DNA from 3 places in the Clostridium sp. BJN0013 genome. Region 1 is predicted to be linked to each of the others. Evidence: riboswitches for the same ligand, from Rfam matches in the RefSeq annotation. Region 1 holds a riboswitch; each other region holds the start of a gene.

Evidence for each region. Region 1 has a riboswitch for S-adenosylmethionine ahead of AB3K27_RS15185 (nitrogenase component 1). Riboswitches for the same ligand answer to the same signal wherever they lie in the genome.
Region 2: it holds a riboswitch for S-adenosylmethionine, as region 1 does, so the genes downstream of both, tnpA (IS200/IS605 family transposase) here and AB3K27_RS15185 (nitrogenase component 1) in region 1, are expected to answer to the same signal.
Region 3: it holds a riboswitch for S-adenosylmethionine, as region 1 does, so the genes downstream of both, AB3K27_RS18910 (NifB/NifX family molybdenum-iron cluster-binding protein) here and AB3K27_RS15185 (nitrogenase component 1) in region 1, are expected to answer to the same signal.

Annotation. Positions count from the first base shown of each region.
Region 1 is NZ_CP162495.1:2,954,524-2,959,013, forward strand. It holds gene AB3K27_RS15180 (nitrogenase component 1) at 1-782, opposite strand, end outside; gene AB3K27_RS15185 (nitrogenase component 1) at 782-2,251, opposite strand; SAM riboswitch class I at 2,616-2,725, opposite strand; gene AB3K27_RS15190 (NifB/NifX family molybdenum-iron cluster-binding protein) at 3,178-3,540, opposite strand; gene AB3K27_RS15195 (hypothetical protein) at 3,558-3,794, opposite strand; gene AB3K27_RS15200 (DUF5661 family protein) at 4,034-4,138, opposite strand; gene hypE (hydrogenase expression/formation protein HypE) at 4,287-4,490, opposite strand, start outside.
Region 2 is NZ_CP162495.1:1,742,042-1,746,531, forward strand. It holds gene AB3K27_RS09140 (ThiF family adenylyltransferase) at 1-287, opposite strand, end outside; gene thiS (sulfur carrier protein ThiS) at 277-492, opposite strand; SAM riboswitch class I at 642-746, opposite strand; gene AB3K27_RS09150 (ROK family transcriptional regulator) at 865-1,902, shown strand; SAM riboswitch class I at 2,003-2,110, shown strand; gene tnpA (IS200/IS605 family transposase) at 2,288-2,743, shown strand; gene AB3K27_RS09160 (pyruvate formate lyase family protein) at 3,083-4,490, shown strand, end outside.
Region 3 is NZ_CP162495.1:3,658,919-3,663,408, reverse strand. It holds gene AB3K27_RS18920 (prolyl-tRNA synthetase associated domain-containing protein) at 119-613, opposite strand; gene AB3K27_RS18915 (hypothetical protein) at 880-1,338, shown strand; SAM riboswitch class I at 1,599-1,707, shown strand; gene AB3K27_RS18910 (NifB/NifX family molybdenum-iron cluster-binding protein) at 2,177-2,602, shown strand; gene cysK (cysteine synthase A) at 2,633-3,583, shown strand; gene AB3K27_RS18900 (nitrogenase component 1) at 3,626-4,490, shown strand, end outside.

The DNA of each region.
Region 1 (4,490 bases):
TTTCCTACTGTTCTTAAAAACTTTCCCGTTTCCTTTGGTCCTATGGGGAGAATAGGATATTGAAAGTATTCCGTTCCAAACTTTTCTTTTAAATGTATTACATTCTCAAGCCCTAGCCAGGGTGATATAATCAGGTTATATTGTGCCTTGGGTATATTATTTAATGTATTTATTCCCTTTCCATGTCCAAAAATAATATTAGCTTTTACTCCTATTGAATTTAAAAGTTTCTCAATAACCTCAAAGTTTCCTGCCCAGAATGTATCTTGATATGGTACAGTAGCCCACACATTAACTAATCCTTCTTCAATTTCATCCGATGGTTCTAAATATTGATCAATTATTGCATCTATTATAAGTTGGTGACCTAAAAAATTGCTGCCCTTAAATCCTCCGGTCTCGGCATATACTATAGGCTTGCCCTCTTCTCTAAATTCATCTACTATCTCTCCTACATAATCTCCTACAATATCTGAAGTACATCCAGTTAATACAACATATAAGTCTGCATCCAATACCTTAAAGGAATTTGAAATAACCTCATGCAATTTATCCGTTCCTCCAAATATCACTTCTTTTTCTCCTACATTAGTACATGGTATTGAATGACCCCCTATATAGCCGGTGCCCTGGCATCCATTCTGAAGCCCTAAAGTGGACCAGATTTTTGCTGCACACCCAGGTCCAGCATGTATTATGGGTACTGCCCTTTCTATAGCAAGTACGGATTCATATCCTCCAAGTGCACAGACATGTCTTAATTCTTCAACCACTCCACTCATTATTTCACCTCATTTTCAAGAAATTTAAATGTATCCTGCTTAAACCACCAGGAAGTATATGGAAGCCTTATCCTTTTGGATAAGCTCTCTGCTAAGCTGTTATTTTCCAAGGTATCTATTATGCTGTGACCAAAATCTATAATTCCCCTATATCCAAAGGCACTGTATTCATCTGATATCATTATAGATGGGATTCCCATCTTAGTTGGCCATATTGTAGTACCTGGGTGCCTGGCTATATAAAGATCCGGTTTCAATTTGTTCAACAAATTTAATATTTCGAAATTTTGAACATCACATATGCTTATTGGGATATCTTCATCTCTCTTGGATAGTGCAATGGATGATTCCGGTATGCCTCCATGATCGTAATGCTGATCGAAATGCCAGGAAATTCCCCATATTACCTCAATACCTAATTCACCTAATACTCTTATATAATTGTGAGAAAAACTTGGTCCCATCCCTACTATTGCTCTTTTTCCTTTCAACTTTTCTCTGATTTTTTCAAGTTCTGGTGCTATTATCTTCTTTTCATTATCTATATAATCTTTTACTTCTTTCTCTTTGCCTACAGCTTTTCCAAGTCCTCTGAGCCAATTATCCATACCTGCAATACCGTGGGGCTGAATAGACTTTACATAAGGAACACCATATTGCTGTTCTAATCCATTTCCCAAATATCCCCCTAAAGTACCACATATGCTAATAGTAGCTGCAGCCTCCGACATTCTAGATATCTGCTCTATAGTAGCAAAAGGTACTACAAATTGAGGAATAAGCCCAAGTTTTGATAGTATTTCAGTTATATAATCTCTAGCACTTCCATTAAAATTTATCATATTTACAAGTTTTGGACGTTTCTTTCTAGGTGGTTTCACTATACGTGTCAATATGGCATGAAACGCTGCATCAAAACCTGAAGCCCATATTCTTGATCTAAATCCTTCGCAGAAAACAGGTACCACAGGAATCTTTATTTCTTTTTCCATTTCATCTGTAATACTCTTAATATCGTCTCCAATAATTGCCGAAGCACAAGAAGTAGTAACAAATATAGCCTTAGGTTTAAACCTCTTATATGCTTCTTTTATACCTTCCTTTAACTTATCTCTACCGCCAAATACAGTAGAATCCTCTGTCATATTAGTGTTTATCACATTTACATCTTTCTTTTCCCAATTTCTTATATTCTGTCCCCATTTGAAAGTAGTATTTTCCCCAATTACATCTGCAGAGCATCCAATGGCACCATGATTTACAATGGCAGCATCCAATACACGTGACAAATACCCCTGGGCACATCCAGAACTACAGTTACTAGCCTGACTAAAGCACCTTTCCTCATTTTTAAGACATCCACATTGCACTTTTTTAACAAGATCCTTAACTGTTCCACTATAACCAGTAATAGAATTAAGTCTGTTTTCCCTAGTTGCCGATTCTATTACCTTAATATTAATAGACATGAAAACATCTCCTTTATAAAAATTAATTTTTACACCATTATGGAAATATATACCGAAAGATACTAAATATTCAATAATATTTAGTATCCAGTATCTCTGGTAAACCCAGCCGAATTTTCTACTGCCCTAACTATTGTAGATAATATCTTTCTGTACTAAGTGTTTATTTCTTAATTCCTTAATATAGTTATAGTAAATAATAAAAAACCAGAGGCTATTAAATAAAATTAAAATTTTATTTAAAGCCTCTGGTTTTCCAGTCAACTAAAAGTTAAGTCATATGATAAGATTTTAAAAAATAAAGTCTCCCTCAAATAATGAGGAAGACTACTGCTCTAAAATATAATTTTTAGCACGTTACCTTTCCTCATCTTTCAGAATTAAACCTGCAGGATTTAGCACCTTGCATGTAAACAAAACATACTGGTTGCTGAAACTTCATCGGGCCAGCCCCTCAGTTTCTCTTGATAAGAAAATAAATTATTGATATATAATAATTTGATTATATACCACAATAAAATCTCTGTCAACTTATTTTTACATAATTTTAAAAAATTTCTTAGTTATATATCTTTTATATTATTGATATAAATTTAGTAAAATATTAAAATACTTAGAATATGAGAATTATATATAAAGCAGGATATTCAAGTCCAGTAATTGGAACTGAAGCTATGTCTTTTAGCTCCATATATTTTTTTATCAACACCATCTTCTATCTCTAATTGTTGTAATGTAACAGGTAATTTTAATTTATTTAATACCTCAATAAGTCCTAATATTTCTCCTTTGGCCTTTCCAGCAAAAATAGAAAAACCAAAAACTTTAAATATAAATTTTATTTAAAGCCTCTGGTTTCCCAGTCAACTAAAGTTGAATAATGTCAATAAAAAATCCCCTTTCAAAAGAAATTGTATATATAATTTCTAATTACATGGTTTATTAATTTTATCTATTCTGGAATAATATTTAATTAACTTTTTTAAAGCCTCATCTATAGATTGGGTTATATCAAAAGCTTCAATTCCATTTCTATTCAAAAATATAGCAGCTTCTCTACCTATTTGGCTAACCAGAACTATCCTACACCCTGAAAGATGTTTAACAATAGACAAAATTTTATCATAGTGACTTTCTTTTCCACAGCTAAGGATGTCATCTATTTTTCTCAACTCTACAAATTCATAATCCCCGTTTTCCACTTTATATATATAAAATTGGCTTGCTTTTCTAAAATGTTCATTTACAAATTTGCCATCACTACTTGCAACTGCAACTTTATAATTCATATATACCCTCCTATAAATCAATTAAATCTTGTAAGAACTACAGAATATATATCTTCTAAGAGTTTAAGTCCACCTGAATATCCTACATAAGGACCATTTATTATAAGACTTTCAAATACAGGCCATGAAATAGTAATATAATGCGCATTTATTTCCTCTGGTATTTTATCTATATTCTCAATTCCTCTTCCATATCCGAATATAGTATTGGCAATTAATCCAAGTTCTGAAACAAGTTTTTCTAATTGTCTCAAATTACCCAACCAAAGAAGTATGAGATATCTCTCAAATACCAGATAAAAGCCTTTATAATAAAAAGCCCTGGAATCTACCAGGGCTCAGACTGTAGACAAATGGCACATTTTGAAAAATAAAAATATGCCATTTGTCTACAGTCTGAGCTGGATAAAAGAATTATTCAGCTTCTACTCCATTGATGGGATATTCTGGTTACGTTTTAATTATCCCTAATGCACAATTTTAGTTTAACTCATTATTTCTTCCAATATGCTTTTGCTTCTTCCTCAAGTAATTTTAATCTTGTATAGTAATCAGGAAACTCACTGAGGTGGGTCAGTGCAATTTTTCCAGTGGTAATAGGTTCATCTGCAGTAACTAATGGGCATGTACATAAAAATACATAAGTTTATACACGTATTCTGATTTCTATTTTTTTCATGATTTTGACTGTTTTAGATTGGTTTCAATAATATAAGCTCTTTTTACTTAGTAATTTTTATACTATTTTAACATATTCTTGGCAACATCTCTCCATCTAAAATATTTAGAATCCTCATGCCTCCAAAGGAATTTTCCATGTATACCATATGTTCTAAATCATCAGTAAAGCTCCCTATGATACTTGCATTACCACACTGCTCTAAATTATGAAGCTTATTTAATATTTCCTCGGCCATTTCACTCTTAACTACAAACACAACTCCTCCTTC
Region 2 (4,490 bases), 1.2 Mb from region 1:
AAACGGTTTACAGTTTCCTTTCCAGACTGAACTTTAGGTTTTCCTACATCTTCAGTTTCATGTATTATCTGTCTTTGAAGATTGGAAAGGTCCACATTGTCTCCATCTACAAGACCAAGGGTTCCTATTCCTGCAGCTGCAAGATACATAGCCGCAGGTGCTCCAAGGCCTCCAGTTCCAATTATGAGTATTTTGGAATTAAGAAGTTTTTCCTGTCCTTCTACTCCAACTTCTGATAGTATTATATGCCTTGAATATCTTTCTATTTGTTCTTCACTATAATCCAAAAGTTCCACCACCCATAAAATATAAGAAATCTATTTTGTCATTTTCTTTTAGTACAGTAGTTGAAAAGTTAGCTCTGTCTACAAATTCATCATTTAATTGCACAGAAACCATATCTGGCATTTCCACATTTCCAATTTTTAAAAGTTCTGTTACTGTTAATCCATTATTTATTTCTTTAGGATCTCCATTTATTTTTATGTTCATGACGTCCTCCTTGTTATTTTGATATTAAATAGCATAAGAAAATTTACACCATTTAATGTTTTAACCGTTTTGGTAAAAAGAAAACATAAATTTATAACTAAAATAAAAACCTTCTTGCTATGAGTTACAAGAAAGTCTTTCATTCAAGTTTCTCATCTGTCAAGCAAATACATGCCTGCTGGAATTAGCACCAATGAAAACAATCAGGTTGCCGGGTATCACAGGGCCAGTCCCTCTACCTCTCTTGATAAGAATTTAATATTTAATTATTTAAATACTAACATACTTAAATTAATCCTGTCAATAATATATTTTTCACTGTTATGCTATTGACATAGCTCCAGGTTTCAGTTTATTATAGGGGTAAGTTTTTTGTATTTGATTTTTAAAGGTATGATAATTATGGTGGACAATTATAAATTATTTAAAGATTTAAACCCGGATGAAAAAAACATATTTAATTTAATTCAGAAAGATGGAGCCATGACTAAGAATGAAATCCTGCTTAAAACAGGAATGAAGTTGACTTCATTAAATCGTATTATGGGTCCTCTTGAAGAAAAACGTATTATAGTACAGAAATGTATAGGAGAATCTACAGGAGGTAGAAAACCTATTCTATATGATATAAACTTATGTAGATTTTATATTGTAGGGATAGATATATCTAAAACTCATGCACAAGTTTCCATAGTAAATTTAAGAATGGAGATTTTTTATAAGAAGAGTTTTTATGTTAATTCTTCCGATTCATATAATGAAGTTGTAGAAAAAATTGTGAGAATTATAAGTGATGCTTACGTAGAGTTAAATTTAGAGTTTATTGATCTTATTGGAGTAGGACTTGGAATTGAAACAGATATCTGGAATGATGTGAATATAGACGAAATACTTGAAAAAAAATTGGAATGTAATGTAGTTAGTGAAAATGGTGCAAATTCAGCTGTTATTGCAGAGTATTTATATGGCAGTGGAAAACAATTTAAAAATCTAGCTTATTTTAATTGTGGATTGAGAATAAGAGAAGGGACAATTTTACAAGATAGAATTATAAAAACAGCAGATGATAATGAATATGCTTTTGAGCATATGGTTATCAATACAAATCAAGATGTTGATTTTGATAAGGTATGCCTTTCAGTTCAAAAAAACAATGAACTGTCTGAAAAGATAATTTTTGATGTTGCCTCTAAATTGGGGAAAAGTATAGAATTTTATAGTGATTTATTGGATTTGAATTGTGTTATATTAAGTGGACCTTTAATTAATTCGGATCTGTTTTATGAAACATGTGTAAGATATGTTCCTGAAAAGGTTATTTTCAAAAGAGATGGATATTTTAAAGAGGATGCAATTTCAATAGGGGCTGCGGCTTTACTTTTGGAAAGATGTATTGACAGTAAAATATAATGAAAATAAAGAGATAAATTAGTAATAAATAAAAATTTTATGTTGACAAAGCATTTTAAAAGTTATATTATGTACGTAAATTAAAAATGAATTAAATAACTTCTTATCAAGAGAGGTGGAGGGACTGGCCCTGTGATGCCCGGCAACCTAAATGATTTTTTTCATTCAATGGTGCTAATTCCAGCAGGTATATCCTGAAAGATGAGAGACAAGAGGATACAACCTCCTGTGGTTTCTCCACAGGAAGTTTTTTTTTGTCTATATGAAAACCACCTGCTATGCAGGTGTGTTCAGAATAGCTTAAGCGGTGAACAAAAAACCTCACTTTGATAAAATAGAAGAGGTCTCGTCAACCAAATCTATAATCAAAGGAGGTTTGCCCTAAATGGACAGTAATAGTTTATCACATACTAAATGGAGATGTAAATATCATGTAGTATTTTCACCCAAATATAGAAGAAAAGAAATATATGGAGAAAAAAGAAAAGAGATAGGAAAAATATTAAGGAAACTTTGTGAATGGAAAGGTGTAGAAATAATAGAGGCGAATGCATGTGAAGATCATATACATATGCTTTTATCGATACCACCAAAGACAAGTGTTTCAAGTTTTATGGGATTCTTGAAGGGAAAAAGTAGTCTAATGATATTTGAGAGATTTTCAAATTTAAAATATAAATATGGAAATAGGCACTTTTGGTGCAGAGGATTCTATGTAGACACAGTTGGAAAAAATAAAAAAGCAATAGAAGAATATATAAGAAATCAACAGAAAGAAGATATGATCGCCGACCAAGTAAGTATGAAGGAATACATGGACCCTTTTAAGGGTAGCAAGTAACATAAATTGCGGCTGGCGAGATCTTTAAGATGCCTTGAGGCATAATGCTGGTAATGTGCCCTTATAGGGCTTAGGAAAAACCACCAGCTAAGCTGGTGGATATTTATTTGGACTGACTAGAAAACTAGAGATCAAATTTAATTTATTGTAAGTGTTTGTATGCTTGTAATAAGTTAAATTTGATCTCTAATTTTATAAACTTATTTCCAATTTGAAAATAAGTTTTAATTATGAAAGATATGAATACAGTAAAGTAAATAATGAAAATTGACTTAGGAACAGTTAAACAGATTTTATACTTTAAATATGATATGAATTGGGTGGAAAGGAGATAATAATATGCCAAATGTAATTTTATCACCTCAAGAAGAAAAAATACAAGATGAAGCAAAGGGAAAAGTTAATAAGTATGCCGATAAGAGGGTATTTAAGATTTTAAAAGGATTTGAAAGAAGTAAACCTCGTATTGATATTGAAAGAGCAAAATATTTTACCGAGTCATTTAAACAGACGGAAGGTCAACCGCTTATTTTAAGATGGTCAAAAGCATTGAAACACATTGCAGAAAATATAACTGTATATATTGACAATGCTCAGCTTATTGTTGGTAGAGCAGGGTATCAAGGAAGATATGGGCTTTTATATCCAGAACTTGACGGAGATTTTTTAGATCTTGCAATAAGGGAATTACCTAATAGAGTACAGTCGCCTTTTAATATTTCTAAAGAAGATACTGAAGTTGTAATAGAAGATATTGCACCTTATTGGAAAGGAAAAACTTTTCATGAAGATTTAGCGAAAACTCTTCCTGAAGAAACATTAAAACTAACTTATGATCCTAAAGATACATTGAAATCCAGATTTATAGTTAATGAGACGGCATCTTTTAGATCTTCAATACAGTGGGTACATGATTACGAAAAAGTATTAAAAATAGGATTTAAAGGTATAAAGGAAAGTGCGGAAGAAAAATTGAAAGAACTTGATCCATTAAGTCCTGTTGATAATACAGAAAAGAAACCTTTTCTTGAAGCTGTAATAAACGTGAGTGAGGCAATTATAATTTGGGCGAGAAGATATTCTAAACTTGCTGCAGAAAAAGCATTAGACGAAAAAAATCCTGTGAGAAAGCGTGAATTATTAAAGATAGCAGAAATATGTGCATGGGTACCTGAAAATCCTTCCCGTAATTTTTATGAGGCTGTACAATCACAATGGTTTACTCAGATGTTTTCTAGAATCGAACAGAAAACGGGAACTGTAATTTCTAATGGAAGAATGGATCAATATCTTTACCCATATTATAAAAAAGATATAGAAAAAGGAAATATAGCGGATGAAGGGGCAAGAGAGTTACTTGAATGTGTATGGGTTGCAATGGCACAGTTTATAGATCTTTATATATCACCAACAGGCGGAGCATTTAATGAAGGGTATGCACATTGGGAAGCAGTAACTATAGGTGGACAGACAAAAGAGGGCATGGATGCCACAAATGAATTGACATACCTATTCTTAGAATCAAAAAGAGAATTTCCATTAAATTATCCTGATCTTGCTGCAAGAATTCATTCAAGTTCACCAGAACGTTATTTATATGAAGTTTCGGAAACTATAAAAGAAGGAGCTGGATTTCCTAAATTGATCAATGATGAGGAAGTAATTCCATTGCTTATATCTAAAGGGGCTAATTTTGAAGAAGCTTATGATTATGCAGTTTCGGGTTGTACAGAATGCAGAATGCCAA
Region 3 (4,490 bases), 700 kb from region 1:
TTGAGAGATTTATTGAGAAATGATGAATTTGTAGATTATATATCCTTATGATCAATTAATATTTACTGTGATGTACATAAAGATTTCTTCAAAAATGCAATTTCTTTTAATTGTTTAATCATATACAAACATTATATACTTTATTTCCATGCCAATCTAAAAATTTTTTTAATCCCATATAGGATACAGTAATTGTCGATGTGTTTATATTAGGATGAAAATTAATTGCATTCATATCGATTAAATCACTATCTATTAATACCACAATCTCTCTTTGAAAGTCATTTATTAATCCAAAAGGAGTAACAGAGCCTGGTTTCAGTTTAAGATACTTGTACAGGTTCTCTTCTGTATCAAATGACAGCCTTGTACTATGTATAGTCTGTGCCAATTTTTTTAAATCCGCCCGTTTGCAATCCATCAAAATTACAAGATAGTGGATATCACCTTTGCTGTTTTTTAAAAAAAGATTTTTACAATACTGTCCATGGAATCGTATATCTAATTTGTTGATGTCATCAACAGTATTCATTTCTACATGATTATATAGTTTATATTCAATTTTTAAATTATCCAATATATAAAATAATTTTTGTACATTGTCTGAAAACATTGATTGTAACACCTCTATGGTAATTATCATGATTTATTAAATTTTAAAACAATTGTTTATGGAAATCAAGATAAATCTTTTTCAAAAAGATGGAAGTATTAGCTGATTTCCGTGTTCGGATAAATGCATTCACAACATAAAAAATTGTTTTGGTGTATAAATTATTCATAATAAAGGAGTATTTATCACATACTTGATAATATTGATAAATTATAAATATGATTTAAAGAATAAATTTTAGGTCAAAATAATTTGGAGGATATATTATGACATATAAGTATAAAAATTTAAAAAAGGATTTAATCTTAATATTTATAATGGGTAGCATTTATATGATTTTAGAAGGCTTATGGCGTGGATGGACACATATATCTATGCTGATAGTGGGAGGTATAGCGGCTTTCTTTATTGGAAAATTAAATGAAAGCAATGCTTTTTCTAATCGTAAGATGTGGAAACAGTGTTTGATAGGCACCCTTATAATTTTAGTGTTGGAATTTGCAGCAGGGATTATTTTAAATATATGGCTTCAGCTTGAAATATGGGATTATTCTAATATTTGGGGAAATATTTTGGGACAGATATGTATTTTCTATGCTATAATATGGTTTTTATTAGTTCCATTTAACATATATGTTGATGATTATTTAAGGTATAAGTTTTTTGGAGAAAAAAAACCAGAAGGGCTTATAAAGAATTATAAAAACTTGTTTTTTTTAAAATAATAAAATCTGTAACTATTTATGAAGACGTCGTATATAATATATAGAAAGCAATTTAAACTTAATGAGAATATAAAGTATGTTTTATACTTGTGATAAACTTTTAGATAAAAGGCCCTGATTTAAATCGGGGCTTTTATTTGAACAAATACTGTGAGTTTTTACAAATTTAGTATTGACATAGTAAAGCATAATTAATATAATATTAATTACATAATGATTGTTATAAATATTTAAAAAATTAATTTAAGTTAATACAGTTACTCTTATCAAGAGTGGTGGAGGGATAGGTCCTGTGAAACCCGACAACCGACATTTTATGTATCGGTGTTAATTCCTACAGAGTATATTTAATACTCTGAGAGATAAGAAAAGTAGAAATTTTATTGAATTATTTTTGTTAATAGAGGCTATTTTTCTTATTGAAGAATAAGGCCTTTTTTATTTTGAGAACTCTAAATATAATCAAGTGATTCTAAGGTTCAGATGGAGTTTGCTTATAAGGATGACTCTCTCCATCTGAACCTTAGAAGAACTTATCCAGGCGCGTAGCAGTGCTTATCCCCTACTTTGATAGAAGATGGGCGTGTTAGCAATGGTAGCGATCGGATAAAATATTAAAAAATGGTTGACTAGGAAACTGGAGGCTATGTTTTTCTTACTGAAAAATATAGCCTTTTCTATTTTTAGAGTTTCTATATGTATTATATAGTTAATCTTTAACATATTTAATTTAAGAGTGTTAAATACATTAGAGCAGGAAAGAAGATATGTTAAGTTTCAGACGAGATACTTTAAAAATTTAGATATGATAAGTATTTTAGATAAGGAGATGGTATTAATGGGATATAATATTGCAGTTGCTTCAACAGATGGAGTCAACATTGATAAACATTTCGGAGCTTCAAATTCTTTTTTTATAATAAAAGTAAATGATGATGAAACCTATGAGAATTTAGGAGAAAGATTAGTTGAGAAGAATCAAAAGAGTAATGGAAATTGTAGTTCATATTTATCTAAACATTCTTGTGGTAACATTAATCCCAAGATTCAAAGAAAAATAGAAACTATTTCTGATTGCAGATGTTTATTATGTAGTAGATGCGGACCTGGTTCAGAAAAGCAATTAGGGAAAAATAACATTTCTGTATTTGGTATTAATATGAAACTTGATGAGACCTTAAAAACAATAATAAGATATTACAAGAGAAGTGATGAACATAAATCATTAAAAGGTGTAAAAAGGCAGAAAATGAATTCTTTTTAAGAAAGAAGGTATTAAATAGGGAGTGATTACATGGACAGAGTTTCTACAAAGTTAACTGAATTGGTGGGAAATACACCATTGTTACAGTTGACTGATTATAACAGAGAAAAAAAAATAAGGGGTAATTTAATTGCAAAACTAGAATATTTTAATCCTCTAAGTTCAGTTAAAGATCGTATTGCTCTAGCTATGATAGAAGATGCTGAAGAAAAGGGATTAATAAATAAAGATACTGTAATTATTGAACCTACAAGTGGTAATACAGGAATTGGCCTAGCGTTTGTAGCTGCTGCAAAAGGATATCATATTATCATAACCATGCCTGAAAGTATGAGTGATGAACGTAAAAAGCTATTGAAAGCATTAAATGTTGAACTAATACTAACACCCGCAAAAGATGGAATGAAGGGCGCAATAAGAAGGGCAGAAGAACTTTCTTTTCAAATTGAAAATTCATTTCAACCTCAGCAATTTTTTAATGAAGTGAATCCTAAAATACACAAAGAAACAACAGCAGTTGAAATTTGGAATGATTTAGAGGGAGAGATTGCAGCTTTTGTTGCTGGAATTGGGACAGGAGGGACAATTACAGGGGTTAGTGAAGGATTAAAAGAAAAAAATCCTAATATAAAGATAATTGCAGTAGAGCCATATGATTCGCCAGTTTTATCTGGAGGAGTACCTGGTCCCCACAAACTGCAAGGGATAGGGGCAAATTTTGTGCCAGAATTAGTTAAATTTGAAAATATTGATGAAATATACAAGGTTAGAAATGAAGAAGCAATTGAAACTGCACAAGATTTGGCTAGGACAGAAGGGTTATTAGTAGGTTTTTCGTCAGGTGCAGCAGCTTTTGCTGCCACACAAATTGCAAAACGTCTAGAATTTAAAGGAAAAAATGTGGTAGTTCTATTGCCTGATACAGGAGAGAGATATCTGTCTACAGATCTCTTTGATAGAATAGATAAAATACAATTTTAAATTATAAAATATTAGTCAGCCGGATGGCAGATTGGAGGAAAGATGAGCAAGTTTGTTGACAGACCACGATACTCATGTGCACTAGGAGGTGCACTGTCTACATTAAGAGCTATTTCTAGAGCAATACCCATTATACATGCAGCTTCAGGTTGTGGCTATAATTTACACAATGCAACTAATTCTGGTTCAGCTTATCTAGGAGGAGGTTATTGTGGAGCAACATCCCTGCCTAGCACAAATGTGACGGAAAGGGATATTGTTTTTGGTGGAGAAAAAAGATTGAAGGAACAAATAAAAAGTACATTAGAGATAATGGATGGAGATATATATGTTGTTGTAACAGGATGTATGGTAGAAATGATTGGTGATGATATAGAAGCAGTTGTTAAAGATTTTACTGGTACTGAAAAACCAGTTATAGCAGTTCCAACACCTAGCTTTAAAGGAAATTCCTATTATGGTTATGATTTTCTTTTACAGGGCTTGGTGAAACAATATGTTGAACCAAAGGAGAAAAAAACTGAAAAACAAGTAAATATATTGGGTATTGTGCCTGGACAAGATATATTTTGGAAAGGTAATTTGAAAGAAATGAAACGTATTCTTGGTCTTATAGGTATAAAAGCTAATACATTATTTGGGGAAGGTGAAGATATTGAAGATATTAAAAATTCAGCTAATGCAAGCTTAAATATTGTACTTTCAAAAGTATTTGGAAAGGAAACAGCAGAAGAGTATAAAGAAGCTCATAATATACCATATATAACAGCTCAAGTTCCTATTGGATATATTCAAACAGAAAAATTCATAAGAAAAGTAGGAAGGTATTTTGATATACCAGAAAGCACAATAGACAAAGCACTGGAGAAGGAAAGAAATATTTATTACGATTATTTTGAAAGATTTT